Regions from separate parts of the Desulfitobacterium elongatum genome, predicted to be linked through region 1. Evidence: predicted binding sites of a transcription regulator. Region 1 holds the regulator's gene; the other holds the start of a gene.
The links. The regulator CtsR, encoded in region 1, represses protease genes until heat stress. The targets are predictions, from matches to a motif close to AAGGTCAANNAAGGTCAAAT.

Region 1 (6,972 bases):
CCGTAAGATTGCCGAAGTGGAAAAGCATCATATGACGCGTTATCAGACATTAGCTGAGCAAGTAGAGAACGGGACATTATATAAGAAAGACAAGCCGACGACTTGGAAGTGCACGAACTGTGGCTATGTACACGAAGGGCCTGAGGCTCCAGAGCTTTGCCCTGCTTGTCAGCATCCGAAAGGATACTTTGAAGAGCTACCGCAAGAGTATTAATTCGTTTAAGATTCGTCATTAATTCAAGAAACCCTCTGTTAGTTTGAGCTGAACCTTGTAAATGGAGCAGTTAAGGGCACAGAGGGTTTTTGTTTACAATTTGTCGTCTAAAGTTTTTCTTCTTTCATCAACAAGGCCCCAAGGAAGCCTAAAGCCGCCATAATAAGGATAACCCACCAGGCCTCAGTGGCCTTCCCGGTCTGATCGAGCATAAATCCAATGGTAAGACTTGCAAGAGAGCTTCCGATGAATTCCCCCATATTCGTTACAGCACTAGCAATCCCACTGTAGCGCAAAGAGTTTACGGCTGTGACATTGGAGAAAGCGAGAATGTGATTCATGATGAGAATCCCAAAGAGAAAGAAGAAGGCCGGCCAGAGATAGGCAGGTGGTTGACCCTTAGCGAAGACTGTAATGTAGGTCCAGAGCACGAGGTTGATCCCGGTTCCCATCAAAAGGGGGCGGCGAATTCCCTTTAACCAGCGAACCCAGAGTGAGACCAGGGGCGCCCCTAAGATAAACCCAAAGGTCGCGAACGTCAGATAGCCGGCAGCCGTTGCTTTATCCAAGTCGTAGATTTGAGTGATGAGGGGGATTCCCCATAGACCAAGCAAGGTCGTACTAGAGCCTGTGAAAGCGAAAAGGATGAGGACATTGGGCCAGGTCTTTGGATTCTTCAAGACACTAGATAAGCTTTCCTTTAAGAAGGTTGTAAAGGAAGACGTTTCTTCCTGAGAGGGGGCTTGTAGGTTTAGCCTATCCACTGACTCACTTTCGGCATCTCGTACGCCCCAGAGCACAAGTAAAGCGAGAAGAAGTGAAACCCCAGCCATAATATTGAAGACATACCGCCAGTCGAGAATCATGGAGAGGAAGGTCAGAGGATAGAGCGCGAGTAACGAACCAAAATTTCCGAAGAAGGACGTCAAACTGGAAAGTGCCGAAAACCTTGATAAGGGAAACCAGGTCGCTTGGACCTTAAAGATCGAGACGATGATTACTGAGGTGCCGATTCCTACCATGAAACGGGATAAATAGGCGATCTCAAGGCTATGAGCAAGTCCGAAGAGGACACTCCCTGAAGCGGTTATCAGAAGCCCGAATACGTTGATTTTCCGAACTCCTACTCGATCCACTAAAATTCCGACAGGAATTTGCATAAGGGCATAGGCGTAATAATTCATGGCCGTCAGATTTCCAAGAGCTAATGCATTCATGGGGATTTCACGGGTGATTTGATCCGCGACTGAACCGACGGAAAGTCGGTGGAAAAAGACCGTGATAAAAGCAATGACTAGGATAGACCAGCTACTCCAGCCATATCGAAACCTTTTTAAATGCTCAGGCAAAACTTCCACTTCTTTCTGCGAATATGCTAATACTATAAGTGCATGAGAAATTAGTAATAAGGATATGCTTTTTAGTAAAAGGAGGAATATTAAATGTACAAAAAAATTCTTGTGCCCACAGATGCCTCAGAGTACTCGAAACGGGCGCTTATTAAAGCAATAGAGTTAGCTCATCATTTTCAAGCTGAAATTATCCTTATGCATGTGACGTTTACGCCTCAGGCCTATTGGGGATATACCATATCTTACGGAATTTCCGTAACCCAGGAGGATCTAACCCGTAATGGAGAGATGGCCCTTGAGGCTGCCTTAATGGGGGTTTCGACCGAAGGAGTAAAAATTACCACAGTTCTTGAAATAGGTCACCCAGTCAGTAAAATTCTCGAACAGATTAAGAAGGACAATATTGACCTCGTTGTCATAGGAAGCCACGGGTATGGTCCGATTACGGGATCAGTCCTTGGGAGTGTCAGTCAGCGTGTCCTCCAGAAGGCAACTTGTCCGGTGCTTCTCGTCAAGTAGCTAGGGATTAAGAAGATAGTACTAAAAATAGGTCTTTAGCCCTGCTCATAGAGGCAGGGTTTTTTTGTTTTTTCGCGAATACCAAAAAGTGTAAACCTTTAACAGGAGAGAAGACCCACGATGAAAGAAAAACAAGTTCGTTTAAGTGTAGAAGAGATTGATTATTTATTAAAGGGCTCGATTCATTGGGACGATATCGAACCTCGAGTTGAGGTCCCACTGAGAAAACCTATTGAACCTCGAGTTGAAGTCCCATTAGGAAAACCAATCGAACCAAAATATGAAAAAAGGCCACAGGAAAGAATAAGAGCTGACGAACCCTCTACAGAAGATTCCATGCTAGATCACAGGCCAAAAGACTCAGGGGCTGAGTTAGCCAACTCGTCACTATCTCAAGAGGAGGGTCCTATAAAACCCTTTTTAGAGGGAAATATAGTGTATTGGGCATTATCAGGGGTGAGTTTCCTCACCTTGGGAATATGGGTTTACTTCGTTTTTGCCGGATAGGTGGAAACGAAGTTTTTTGCTTTATGCCTCTATTTTTCTATTTTTGTTAGCAACAAGTATACTTCTCCTAAGAATAGGGGATTCCTTTTAAGAATAGTTATATTTCTAAATATTTTCAAGCTCGATAAGAACTTCGACATTAATTTCCCTCAAATTTTTCGCCCTTATATATTTGCAAATTCGGAAATATTGGTTACAATAAAGAGGAAGGTCAAAGAAGGTCATAAAGTCAAAGAATGTCATAAAGGGAGTGTCGTGTGATGGGAAATCTTGCAGACCGCATCGAGGTTTACTTGAAGCGGATATTGGAACAGGCTGATGAGGGGTTTATTATCCTGCAACGGGGTGTTCTGGCTGAGGAATTCTCATGTGCACCTTCGCAAATCAATTATGTTCTGGAGACGCGGTTCTCGGTCGAGCGGGGATACTTAGTCGAAAGCCGCCGGGGTGGTGGAGGCTACCTGCGAATTGTTCGGCTCGGCTTAAACCAAGAAGGGCAGTTCCAGAATGTCATGCGGCAACTGATTGGAACCCAATTGACCCAGAATCGAGCCTTTGGACTACTTCAACGACTACTCGAAGAAGAAGTAATTACTCCGCGTGAAGCAGCTATTATTCGAATCGTTTTACATCGAGATAGTTTAGGTCAGGAAAGTCTGAATGTTGAGGTGCTACGGGCGCATATCATGAAAAGGATTTTAACGACATTAAGCCGTGAGGATTTACAATAGAGGGTTAAAGGAGGGGATCACATGCTTTGTCAAAATTGCCAGCAGAGAGAAGCCAATGTGCAGATTACGAAAACAGTAAATGGAGATATGACGAAGCTTTACCTTTGTGACCAATGCGCTCAAAAGGCTCAAGAAGTGAACTTAGTCTTTCATCCTGGAATCATACCAGAATTTTTGCAAGCACTCTTTGACTTTACATCGACGCCACAAAGTCCAAAAGAAGAATCCTGTCCCCAGTGCGGGAGCACGCTTTCTGAGATTACACAGGCTGGTAAGCTAGGTTGTAGCGCTTGCTATCAAAAATTCGAGTCTCAGCTTGAACCACTTCTGCGGAAGATTCATGGAGGCGGACGGCATGTCGGGAAAATTCCAATGCGCCAAGGAACCGCAATCCGGGAGAAAGTAGAGATTCAGAGACTCAAAGAAAAGCTTCAGCAGCTCGTTCAGAAGGAAGAGTTCGAGGCGGCGGCAACCGTTCGAGATCAGATTCGTCAACTCGAACAGAATCTGGAGGGGTGAGAAGATGAAGCGAAAAGAACTGTTACTTCGGCAAAGTAACTGGATGCAGGAAAATCCTCAGGCTCCCGTCGTCTTAAGTAGCCGAATCCGTCTAGCACGTAATTTGGAGAACACCCCATTTCCCCAGATCCTATCCTTAGAGGCCTCAACGGAGCTCGAGAAGAAAGTCTCTGAAACCCTGCGAACCGTTGATGTCGCAGGGGAAAAACTCGAGTATTACTCTCTGACGGATCTGACGTCGATTGAACAGTACGTTCTGATTGAAAAGCATTTAATCAGCCCGGCGCTTGCAAGCTCTCGGGGGGCTCGTGGAGTCGCCTTAAGCCAGAACCATCAAATTTCCGTCATGGTGAACGAAGAGGATCACCTGAGAATTCAGGCCCTCCTCCCGGGTGATCAACTTAGGAAAGCGTTTCAACTTGCGAATGATTGTGATGATGAGCTTGAGAAGCAGCTTGATTTTGCTTTTCGGGAAGCCCAGGGTTATCTAACGGCTTGCCCAACCAATGTGGGAACCGGAATGCGGGCATCCGTCATGGTTCATATGCCTGCCTTGGTTATGACCCATCGAGTCCAAAATCTTCTCGGAGCCTTGACCCATCTTGGCTTAGCTGTAAGAGGACTGTATGGCGAGGGCTCTCAAGCTTTCGGACATCTTTTTCAAGTGTCAAATCAGATTACCTTGGGAAAGAGCGAGGAAGATACCATCACCCATCTCGAAGCTGTAACTAAGCAGATTGTCGAGCAGGAAGTGCAGGCCCGTGAAGGCTTATTGCGGGATGCACGACTCGCTCTAGAGGATAAGGTCTGGAGGGCAAGAGGTACCTTGGAAAATGCTCGGCTCTTAACCTCTGAAGATGCCTTGCAGTGTCTCTCCCTAGATCGTTTGGGAGTCGACCTAGGGATACTTCCACAGCACCAACAAAGCTTTAGCACACTGCTTGTCGAGACCTCACCAGCGTCTCTCCAGTATGTTCTCGATCAAGAACTCGATTCAGGACAGCGAGATGAGCAACGGGCGAAGTACGTAAGGCAAGCTATAAGTATAAGCTCATAATATCTCCACAATGAGCAGGAGTAATAGAGACAAGACCTGTCTAAAGAAAAAATAACATGATACAAAGTAGGGAAGGTGAAATCATGATGAATGGAAGATTTACAGAAAAAGCGGTGAAGGTCCTTCAGCTCGCTAAAGAAGAAGCTAGAAGCATGGGGTCCAATGTACTAGGGACTGAACATCTGCTTCTTGGTTTAGTGGGGGAAGGGGATGGGATTGCAGCTAAAGCGCTTTTGGGTGTTGGAGTTCAGCCGGACAAAGTCCGTGAACAAATCGAAAATCTCATTGGTACGGGGGAACCTTATGAAGGAGAAGTCGGCTTAACTCCGCGTGTAAAACGTATATTGGAGCTTGCCAATGAAGAAGCTCGTCGCCAAGGGGTCACCTATATCGGAACAGAGCATCTCTTACTCGGACTCTTGATGGAAGGAGAAGGAGTTGCTGCACGCATTCTTATGAACATGTCGGTAAACCCAGAGAAGATCTGGAAGCAAGTCATTCGTCTTTTGGGAGGAGAACCGGAAGACGTTCCGATGCCAGCGAATCCTTCGGCGAATGCAACCTCGAAGAATGGAGGTCCCTCTAACACTCCAGCACTTAACGAGTTTGGACGAGATCTTACGCAACAAGCTGCTGAAGGGAAGCTTGACCCCGTAGTAGGTCGTGAGTCAGAGATCGAGCGGGTCATTCAGATATTGAGTCGTCGCACAAAGAATAATCCAGTTTTGATCGGGGAACCAGGGGTAGGGAAAACGGCGATTGCCGAAGGCCTGGCCCAACAGATCATCGACAATAAGGTCCCGGAAATCTTGGCAGGTAAGCGTGTCGTCACTCTAGATCTCTCGTCTGTGGTTGCAGGAAGTAAGTATCGCGGGGAATTTGAAGAACGCTTGAAAAAGGTCATGGAAGAAATTCGTGTCGATGGGAATATCATAGTTTTCATCGATGAGTTGCACACCTTAATTGGGGCTGGAGCAGCAGAAGGGGCAATCGATGCAGCCAATATCTTAAAGCCAGCGCTTGCCCGGGGTGAACTCCAATGCATAGGGGCAACGACTCTTGATGAATACCGTAAGTATATCGAGAAGGATCCTGCCCTAGAAAGGCGCTTCCAACCGATTACAGTGGGTGAACCTACTCTCGAACAGGCGATTAAGATCCTTTACGGGTTACGCGATCGTTATGAGGCACACCATCGGACGAAGATCTCAGATGAGGCGATTGAGGCCGCGGTTCGACTCTCTGATCGTTACATTTCGGACCGATTCCTTCCTGATAAAGCGATCGACCTTATGGATGAAGCAGCCTCACGTGTCCGCTTGACGTCGTTTACTGCTCCCCCAGATTTAAAGTCTTTAGAAGAAAAGATTGATGCCTTGAAGAAAGAAAAGGAAGCCGCCGTTTTAAGTCAGGACTTTGAAAAGGCAGCTCAAATACGGGATGAAGAGCATAAATTACGGGAAGAACTTGCCCAGCAGCGTAATGATTGGGAGAGCAAACGCGATGTCGATAAGACGATGGTTACTGCCGAGGATATCGCTCAAATCGTCGCAAGTTGGACGGGAATTCCAGTGAAAAAGCTCGCCGAGGAAGAAAGCGAACGTCTACTCCATCTGGAGGAGATTCTTCATCAACGTGTCATCGGACAAGAGGATGCCGTGAAAGCAGTCTCTCGTGCAGTCCGTCGAGCCAGAGCGGGGCTTAAGGATCCTAAGCGGCCTATCGGTTCCTTCATCTTCCTTGGACCGACAGGGGTAGGTAAAACAGAGCTAGCGAGAGCCTTGGCTGAGGCCTTGTTTGGCGAAGAAGACGCTCTTGTTCGGATTGATATGTCTGAGTACATGGAGAAGCATGCTGTTTCTAGACTGGTCGGAGCTCCTCCTGGATATATCGGGCATGATGAAGGGGGTCAACTGACAGAAGCTGTCCGCCGTAAACCCTATAGTGTCATTTTACTCGATGAGATTGAAAAAGCTCATCCGGAGGTCTTCAATATCCTCCTGCAAGTCCTAGAAGATGGACGACTAACGGATACAAAGGGACGGACCGTTGATTTCCGGAATGCGGTGATCA
Region 2 (6,972 bases), 2.2 Mb from region 1:
CTTTCGTCAGGGATAATAGCCAATCTCTTTCTTGCCAAAGAACAGAAGGCTTAGGTGGGAGAAGGCGATCTAGAGCAGCAATTGCACGTCTGACAGTTTCTTCTGGTTTCGGTCCGATCGCTAGATCAACTCGATCACGAGTACCAAAAAGATTCGTAACGACCGGAAAGGGACTATCTTTTACCCGCTTGAAGAGTAGGGCTGGTCCTTCTTCCTCAATAACACGACGATGGATTTCCGCTAATTCAAGATAGGGATCAACCTCAGTGTCGATTTCTATTAGGAGTTTTTCTTTGCGTAATGTCTCTAGAAATGCACGTAAATTCTTATGCATGTATTAGGTTCAACCTCACTGTCTTTGCTTTTATTCTATGTTAATCGAGAAAGTTTGAGTAACACACGCTCTGTGAGCTGCTTATAGTTTTCCCGAATTTCACTAAGTTCATCAGTAGTTAAGGCATCAGTGTGTACGCCTGCCGTTATGACAACCGGTTGACAGACGACTCGAGCCAGCAGCTCTGCTAGAGGGCTAGCAAGCTCAATATCTTTATGCTTAGGGACAGGGATAAGGTAACAATCACTACTCCATCCTTCACCGGTCAAGCTTGGTCTAGGAACAGCTAAGGCTACTCCACCAACATGGGGCTCCTCCCCCCCTATTAGTAAACCATGCAAGCCAGCACCAGTATCCCAAAGGGATAGTGAAAGATAACAACGACCTTCTCCGCTGTGAAAAGACCACGATGGATTTTTTTGAACATTATTATGAGTTGCTTGTGAAGTGTTATTCATTAGATACCTCATTACAATTTATGCTTATCTCATTTCCACAGTTGCCGTATCGGATATTATCATTTTTCTTTTTTATTTGATATAGCCCTATAGATAAATATACCCACTAACAAAATCCCAGTAATGGTTAGAGTTATTTTGGGATCCAAACGGTTGGAAAAGAAGACAAAGACCGCGACAATACCGAATATTATCAACTCTGATCTCTTGTTTTTCACTTACACACATCCTTCTATAGAGTGAGAGAAATTATACACTCAAAGTTGGTATCTAATTGGTAATCTTTATGTATAGTTTATAACGAGACAACTTTACGTGCAAGTTTTGACGTTTTGTATTTTAATACTAAAGTTTCGCACCCCTAAAAATAGGGGTAAAGACATAAAAATTCCGCATGAACACTGGGTTTTGGTATAATTTTGTTGACGACAAAAAACTACCAAACGAGGTGTTATCATGCGGAAACCTGTCAAAGAAATTGAAAACGTTCTTAATACACATGGCTATTCAATTAACAACATCATATTCGATGTGATGAAAACTTTCAAGTTCAAAACACTTTGTTGCCAAGTAGGCTTCAATAAAAAGGATGGCTATAGTGCTTCGGAAGTCATCACGCTCATCATGGTGTTACCCCTGATGTTGCTGAAAAGTGTGAACGCCTTGTATAAGAGCGAATTCCAAAAGGTTACCGCAATGAAAAAGGATACCATTTACCGCCTTAAAAATGATGAAAGAATGCCTTGGAGATCGTTGCTTCTTGCTGTAGCCAAACAGTTCCAGCAATTGGTGAATCCTAACAAGGAAGTGGCGAGTAATTCAGCCTTTATCCTAGACGACACAACTGAGGCTAAAACCGGAAAGAAAATCGAACAAATCTCCATTGTTCACGACCATGTTACGAGTAGGAAAAGCAATACATTAGGATTCAAAAACTTGACTCTTGGCTTTTTCGATGGAAAGAGCACCATCCCCCTTGACTTTAGCCTCCACTCTGAAAAACGCTTAAAAAAGGCAAGACACCGGAAAGAGCAGTTTAAAAAGCAGCGAAATCCCAAATCTTGTGGCGCCAAACGGATTCGCGAGTGCAAAATCGACAAAATTACAAACGGTTTGAATATGCTTAAACGTGCTCTTAAAAAGGGATTTAGAGCAAAGTATGTGTTAGTGGATAGCTGGTTTAGCAGTAAAGAATTTATTGAAACCGTTCGAAAACTGGACAACCAATCCATGCATGTCATCTGTGGAGTCCGGAAAGACTGGCGGAAATACACCTATAATGAAAAATCGTTGAATGCGCAGGAGTTGCTCAAAACATTGAAAAAAGAGAGGAAGGAAAAACGCTGTCGTAAACGGAATACCCGCTATTTTGAGGTTATGGTGACTTATGAAGGGATAGGCGAAGTTAAACTATACTTTTGCCGTTTCCCCTATCAAAAAGAATGGAGATTATTCCTTTCCACAGACACATCGCTGTCCTTTTTAAGTATGATGGAGATCTATTCCATCCGCTGGACCATTGAGGTATTTTTCAAAGAAGCGAAGCAACATCTGAAATTGGGGTCTTGTCAATCCAGAGATTTTGATGCCCAGATAGGCCATGTGTCAACCTGTTATCTTCTCTACGTCCTTCTGGCTTATTTTCGCCGAGTAAACGCGTATGAGTCATTAGGCGGGGTATTTCATGTGATTAAAGACGAGTTACTCGAAAAAAACTTGGCCCAAAGACTCTGGGATTTATTTGAAGAGTTACTGCAAGTGATCATCGCTGAGATGGCTGAGCATGGTTTTGTGGACATTTTGGAATTTAAAAATTCCAGTGAGTATCAGTACATAAAAGAACTTTTTGAGGATTCTTTTCTAACAAATCAGTTAAAAAGGATTGAAAAGGCATGCTGAGTTGGAATAATCCGCAAAAACAAAGTGTCGAATTTTAAATATTCGTCCCACGTAAGTCGAGCTTTCGGGGTGCGAAACTTAAGTTAATATTATTTAAGAGGAACGAAAAAAACTGGTGGATTGCTTATTGGTTTTTCGAAAAGGCCTGCATCTTTTATCTGATGCAGGCCTCATAAGGAATTAATCGGATAGACTAAATTGAAATTCTCCCTTAGGATTTGTATCCACGAGCAGATGATGACCTTCGTGAAACTCTCCTTGGAGAAGTTTCATCGCTAAGGGATTCTGAAGCTGTTGTTGGATAACCCGTTTCAAGGGGCGAGCTCCATAGACTGGATCATATCCTTCTAAAGCCAATCTACTGCGTGCAGATTTTGTTAAGTCAAGGGTGATCTTACGTTCAGCAAGGCGTTTGCGGAGCTGGTTAAGCTGAAGATCAACGATTTGGTGAATGTGTTCTTCTCCTAGCGGATGGAACACTATAATTTCGTCGAGTCGATTTAAAAATTCTGGCCTAAAGTACCCTCTTAGTTCCGCTGTTACTTTTGAACGAAGTTCTTCTTGGGGAGCCCTCGTTCTGGTCATTTCTTGAATGAGAGGACTGGCAATATTGCTCGTGAGAATGACGACAGTATTTTTGAAGTTAACCATTCGGCCCTGTCCATCTGTTAAACGACCATCATCAAGAAGTTGCAGTAGGACATTAAAAACATCCCCATGAGCTTTTTCTACTTCGTCAAAGAGTACGACACTATAGGGCTTGCGTCTAACGGCTTCCGTGAGTTGTCCTCCCTCTTCATAACCTACATAGCCTGGAGGAGCTCCGATTAAACGGGAAACTGTGTGCTTTTCCATGTATTCCGACATATCGATACGGACAATGGCTTGCTCATCATCAAAGAGGAATTCAGCAAGTGCTTTGGCAAGTTCTGTTTTACCAACTCCAGTCGGTCCAAGGAAAAGAAATGAGCCTAGTGGACGGTTCGGATCCTGGAGGCCGGCTCGGGCGCGACGAACTGCATCAGCAACGGCATGAACAGCTTCTTCTTGTCCTATCACTCGTTCGTGGATCCGATCTTCCATGTGAACGAGCTTTTCCATTTCACTTTCTATGAGTTTCGTGACGGGTACGTTTGTCCATTTGGCGACCACTTCTGCTACATCCTGCTCATCAACTTCCTGTTTGAGTATGGTATTTTTCCGGGTGCGAAGCTGGTCTTCCAAGGAGCTTAAATCTTTTTCTAGCTTTGGCAATACCCCATACTGGAGTTCAGCTGCTTTATTATAGTCGAAGATTTGTTGAGCTTGTTCCATCTTTGTCCGAGTCTTATCGATCTCCTCTTTTAACTCGTGAATCCGATTGAGTATTTCTCGTTCTCCTTGAAGTTGAGCTTCGAGCGCGGTTCTTTCTTCTTTCATGTTAGCAAGTTCTTCCTCAATCTTGCCGAGTCGTTCCTTACTTCCCTCATCTTTTTCTTTCTTCAAAGCTTCTCGCTCAATCTCAAGTTGCATCATTCGGCGCTTGATTTGATCGAGTTCAAACGGATCGCTAGTAATCTCCATTCGCATACGAGCTGCAGCTTCGTCGATAAGATCAATCGCCTTATCAGGAAGGAAACGATCACTAATATATCGGTCCGAAAGAACTGCTGCTGCAATAATGGCTCCGTCGGTGATCCTAACACCATGATGGGTTTCATAGCGTTCTTTTAATCCACGTAAGATTGAGATTGTATCCTCAACAGTAGGAGCTCCGACCATGACAGGCTGGAAACGGCGTTCCAAGGCAGCATCCTTTTCAATGTATTTTCGATACTCTTTTAAAGTCGTTGCACCCACCATGTGGAGTTCTCCACGAGCGAGCATAGGTTTTAGCATATTACCTGCATCCATCGCGCCTTCGGCTGCACCCGCTCCTACGACTGTATGAAGTTCATCGATGAAGAGAATTACATCATCACGGTCCTGGATCTCCTTAAGGACAGCTTTCAGACGTTCTTCGAACTCTCCCCGGTATTTTGCTCCAGCGATAAGAGCTGACATATCTAAAGTAATGACTACTTTGCCCTTAACCGACTCAGGAACATCCCCACGAACAATTCGTTGAGCTAAGCCTTCGACAATCGCAGTTTTCCCTACTCCCGGTTCACCAATGAGTACGGGGTTGTTTTTCGTCCGTCTTGAAAGAATTTGGATAACCCGACGGATTTCTTCGTCCCGGCCAATCACTGGATCAAGTTTTCCACGACGGGCCTGTTCAACGAGATTCCGACCATATTGCTCGAGAGCGCGATAGGTTCCTTCTGGGGTCTGGCTCGTAACTCGTTGTGTGCCTCGAACTTCACGAAGGGCTTGAAGCAGCTTTTCACGATTCAGACCTTCTTGTTTGAGAATTTTCTCAGCAGCTCCCCCAGCTCGATCGAGTATCGCGAGTAAAAGGTGCTCAGTGCTTACAAACTCATCACCAAAGGTTTCCATCTCATCATGTGCAGAAACCAATAGTGTTCTTAGTCGAGGAGAAATCATAAGTTGGACATTGGACCCACTCATGCGTGGAAAACGATTAACTTCCAAACGCACTTTTTGTGCCAAAGCTCCTACGGCAAGGTTCAATTTTGTGAGCACTTGGGGAACGACGCCCTCCCCTTGCTCAAGGAGAGAGAGCAGCAGATGCTCAGGCTCCACTTGACTATTGCCGTTTCTCTCGGCCATATTTTGGGCACTAATAATCGCTTCTTGCGATTTTTGGGTAAAACGGTTGGTGTCAAAAGACATCTGAGATCACTCCTTTGGGCTTGTGTTAGATGGTTTCTTGATATTATTATAATCTTCAATAAGTCTAAGGTCAATAAAGGTCAGACCGAAATTTGACCTTTATTGACTAAAATAATATCTGACTAAAGCTAATCTGACTGCTTGCCTGAAAAGAGGAATCCCCAAAAGTGGTAGTCACTTTTGGGGATATTAGATAAAAATTTAGGTCCAGATTTGGATCGACCCGGGTATAAGGGAAAAGTGAACAGGAGTGCAGCCTGGCTGCTCTCCGTCAAGATCGAGAAGTCCAGGTGGATCTGATTGAATTATAACGTTTTTTCCTCTATACACAGCCACACCGGGAACGTGAAGATGTTTCCCTCGATAAATTTTAGGCAAATGATGTAAAAGTTCAGGGGGTGTAAAATCCCCAAGGATGACGACATCAAAATAGCCATCAGAAAAATCGGCATCTGGTGCGATCATCATTCCACCACCGATATACCGACCGTTGGAGACCATAATACTATTAATGCGCTCATTGACAATGACCTTTCCATCAAGGATGCATTTCATGTGTTTATTACGGTAAGCAAAAATACTCACTAAACTTCCAAATAGAAAGGATAGTTTACCCCCAAAAAATTTACTATGGTGATTAACCCTTGTTACAGTCTCTCCGCCTAACCCAACATCGGCGACATTTAGAAAATATCGATGTTCTATCGTACCGAGGGAGTTCATATATTGAACCTGCCCACAATCGATGGGGACAATCCGTTCTCGGCGTAGTACTTCAAGAAAGGAATTAATGCCCCGACTAAGGTTCAAGGAGCGGAGAAAGTCTCCTCCCGTTCCATGAGAAAGAATTCCAAGGCTTGCTTCTGGGTTGATCAGGGATTGGTTTTCATAGAAGCCGTTCACTACTTCATTGAGCGTTCCATCTCCCCCTACAGATAGAATCTGGTTAAAATCACGTAAAGCTCGCCGAGTCAATTCAGTGGCTTCTCCTGGGCAGGTAGTTAACGCATAATTGAGGTCCACTCCGTTTTTATTCAGAAGTTTTAGGATTCCAGGCCACTCTTTCCCCGTTCGTCCGTTTGCGGAGGCGGGGTTTACAATCGCAAACCAGGGCTTTTCATTCATAGTCTCTATCTCCAGCTTTATTATGTAAAATAGGATTTTTCTTGCTAAAATGACACTATTCTGCATCCTGGAGAGAAAACCCTTTTTAAGAAGGACAATTTCTTAGGGGTTAGTTGTAATCATCTGCACCGGGTAGCCCGCTTTTCCTAATCGCTTGATTATTCGTTGTTGGTGCTCAAAATTCTGAGTTTCCAAGGTCATACTTACACGGGCATACCGTAATGGAATGCGTAAGTCGTAGCGAGAGTGCTCAACGGTAACGACATTGCCACGTTCATGGGCGATCAGCTCGAGTACTTTTTCAAGATTTCCTGGCTTATCAGGTAGTATTGTCTGAAAGATCATGGAGCGCCCTGAGCGTCTAAGCCCTCGTTCAATAAT

Region 2: the regulator CtsR is predicted to act here: its motif matches at 5,533-5,552, upstream of clpB (ATP-dependent chaperone ClpB).

Annotation. Positions count from the first base shown of each region.
Region 1 covers NZ_AP038772.1:4,558,519-4,565,490, reverse strand. The annotation lists gene rbr (rubrerythrin) at 1-214, shown strand, start outside; gene ACZ42W_RS21525 (MFS transporter) at 322-1,563, opposite strand; gene ACZ42W_RS21520 (universal stress protein) at 1,657-2,085, shown strand; gene ACZ42W_RS21515 (hypothetical protein) at 2,206-2,592, shown strand; gene ACZ42W_RS21510 (CtsR family transcriptional regulator) at 2,853-3,323, shown strand; gene ACZ42W_RS21505 (UvrB/UvrC motif-containing protein) at 3,345-3,842, shown strand; gene ACZ42W_RS21500 (protein arginine kinase) at 3,847-4,899, shown strand; gene ACZ42W_RS21495 (ATP-dependent Clp protease ATP-binding subunit) at 4,986-6,972, shown strand, end outside.
Region 2 covers NZ_AP038772.1:2,349,394-2,356,365, forward strand. The annotation lists gene ACZ42W_RS11075 (UbiD family decarboxylase) at 1-334, opposite strand, end outside; gene lpdD (prenylated flavin chaperone LpdD) at 370-792, opposite strand; gene ACZ42W_RS11085 (IS4 family transposase) at 1,249-2,691, shown strand; gene clpB (ATP-dependent chaperone ClpB) at 2,872-5,466, opposite strand; gene ACZ42W_RS11095 (diacylglycerol/lipid kinase family protein) at 5,668-6,591, opposite strand; gene ilvA (threonine ammonia-lyase) at 6,694-6,972, opposite strand, start outside.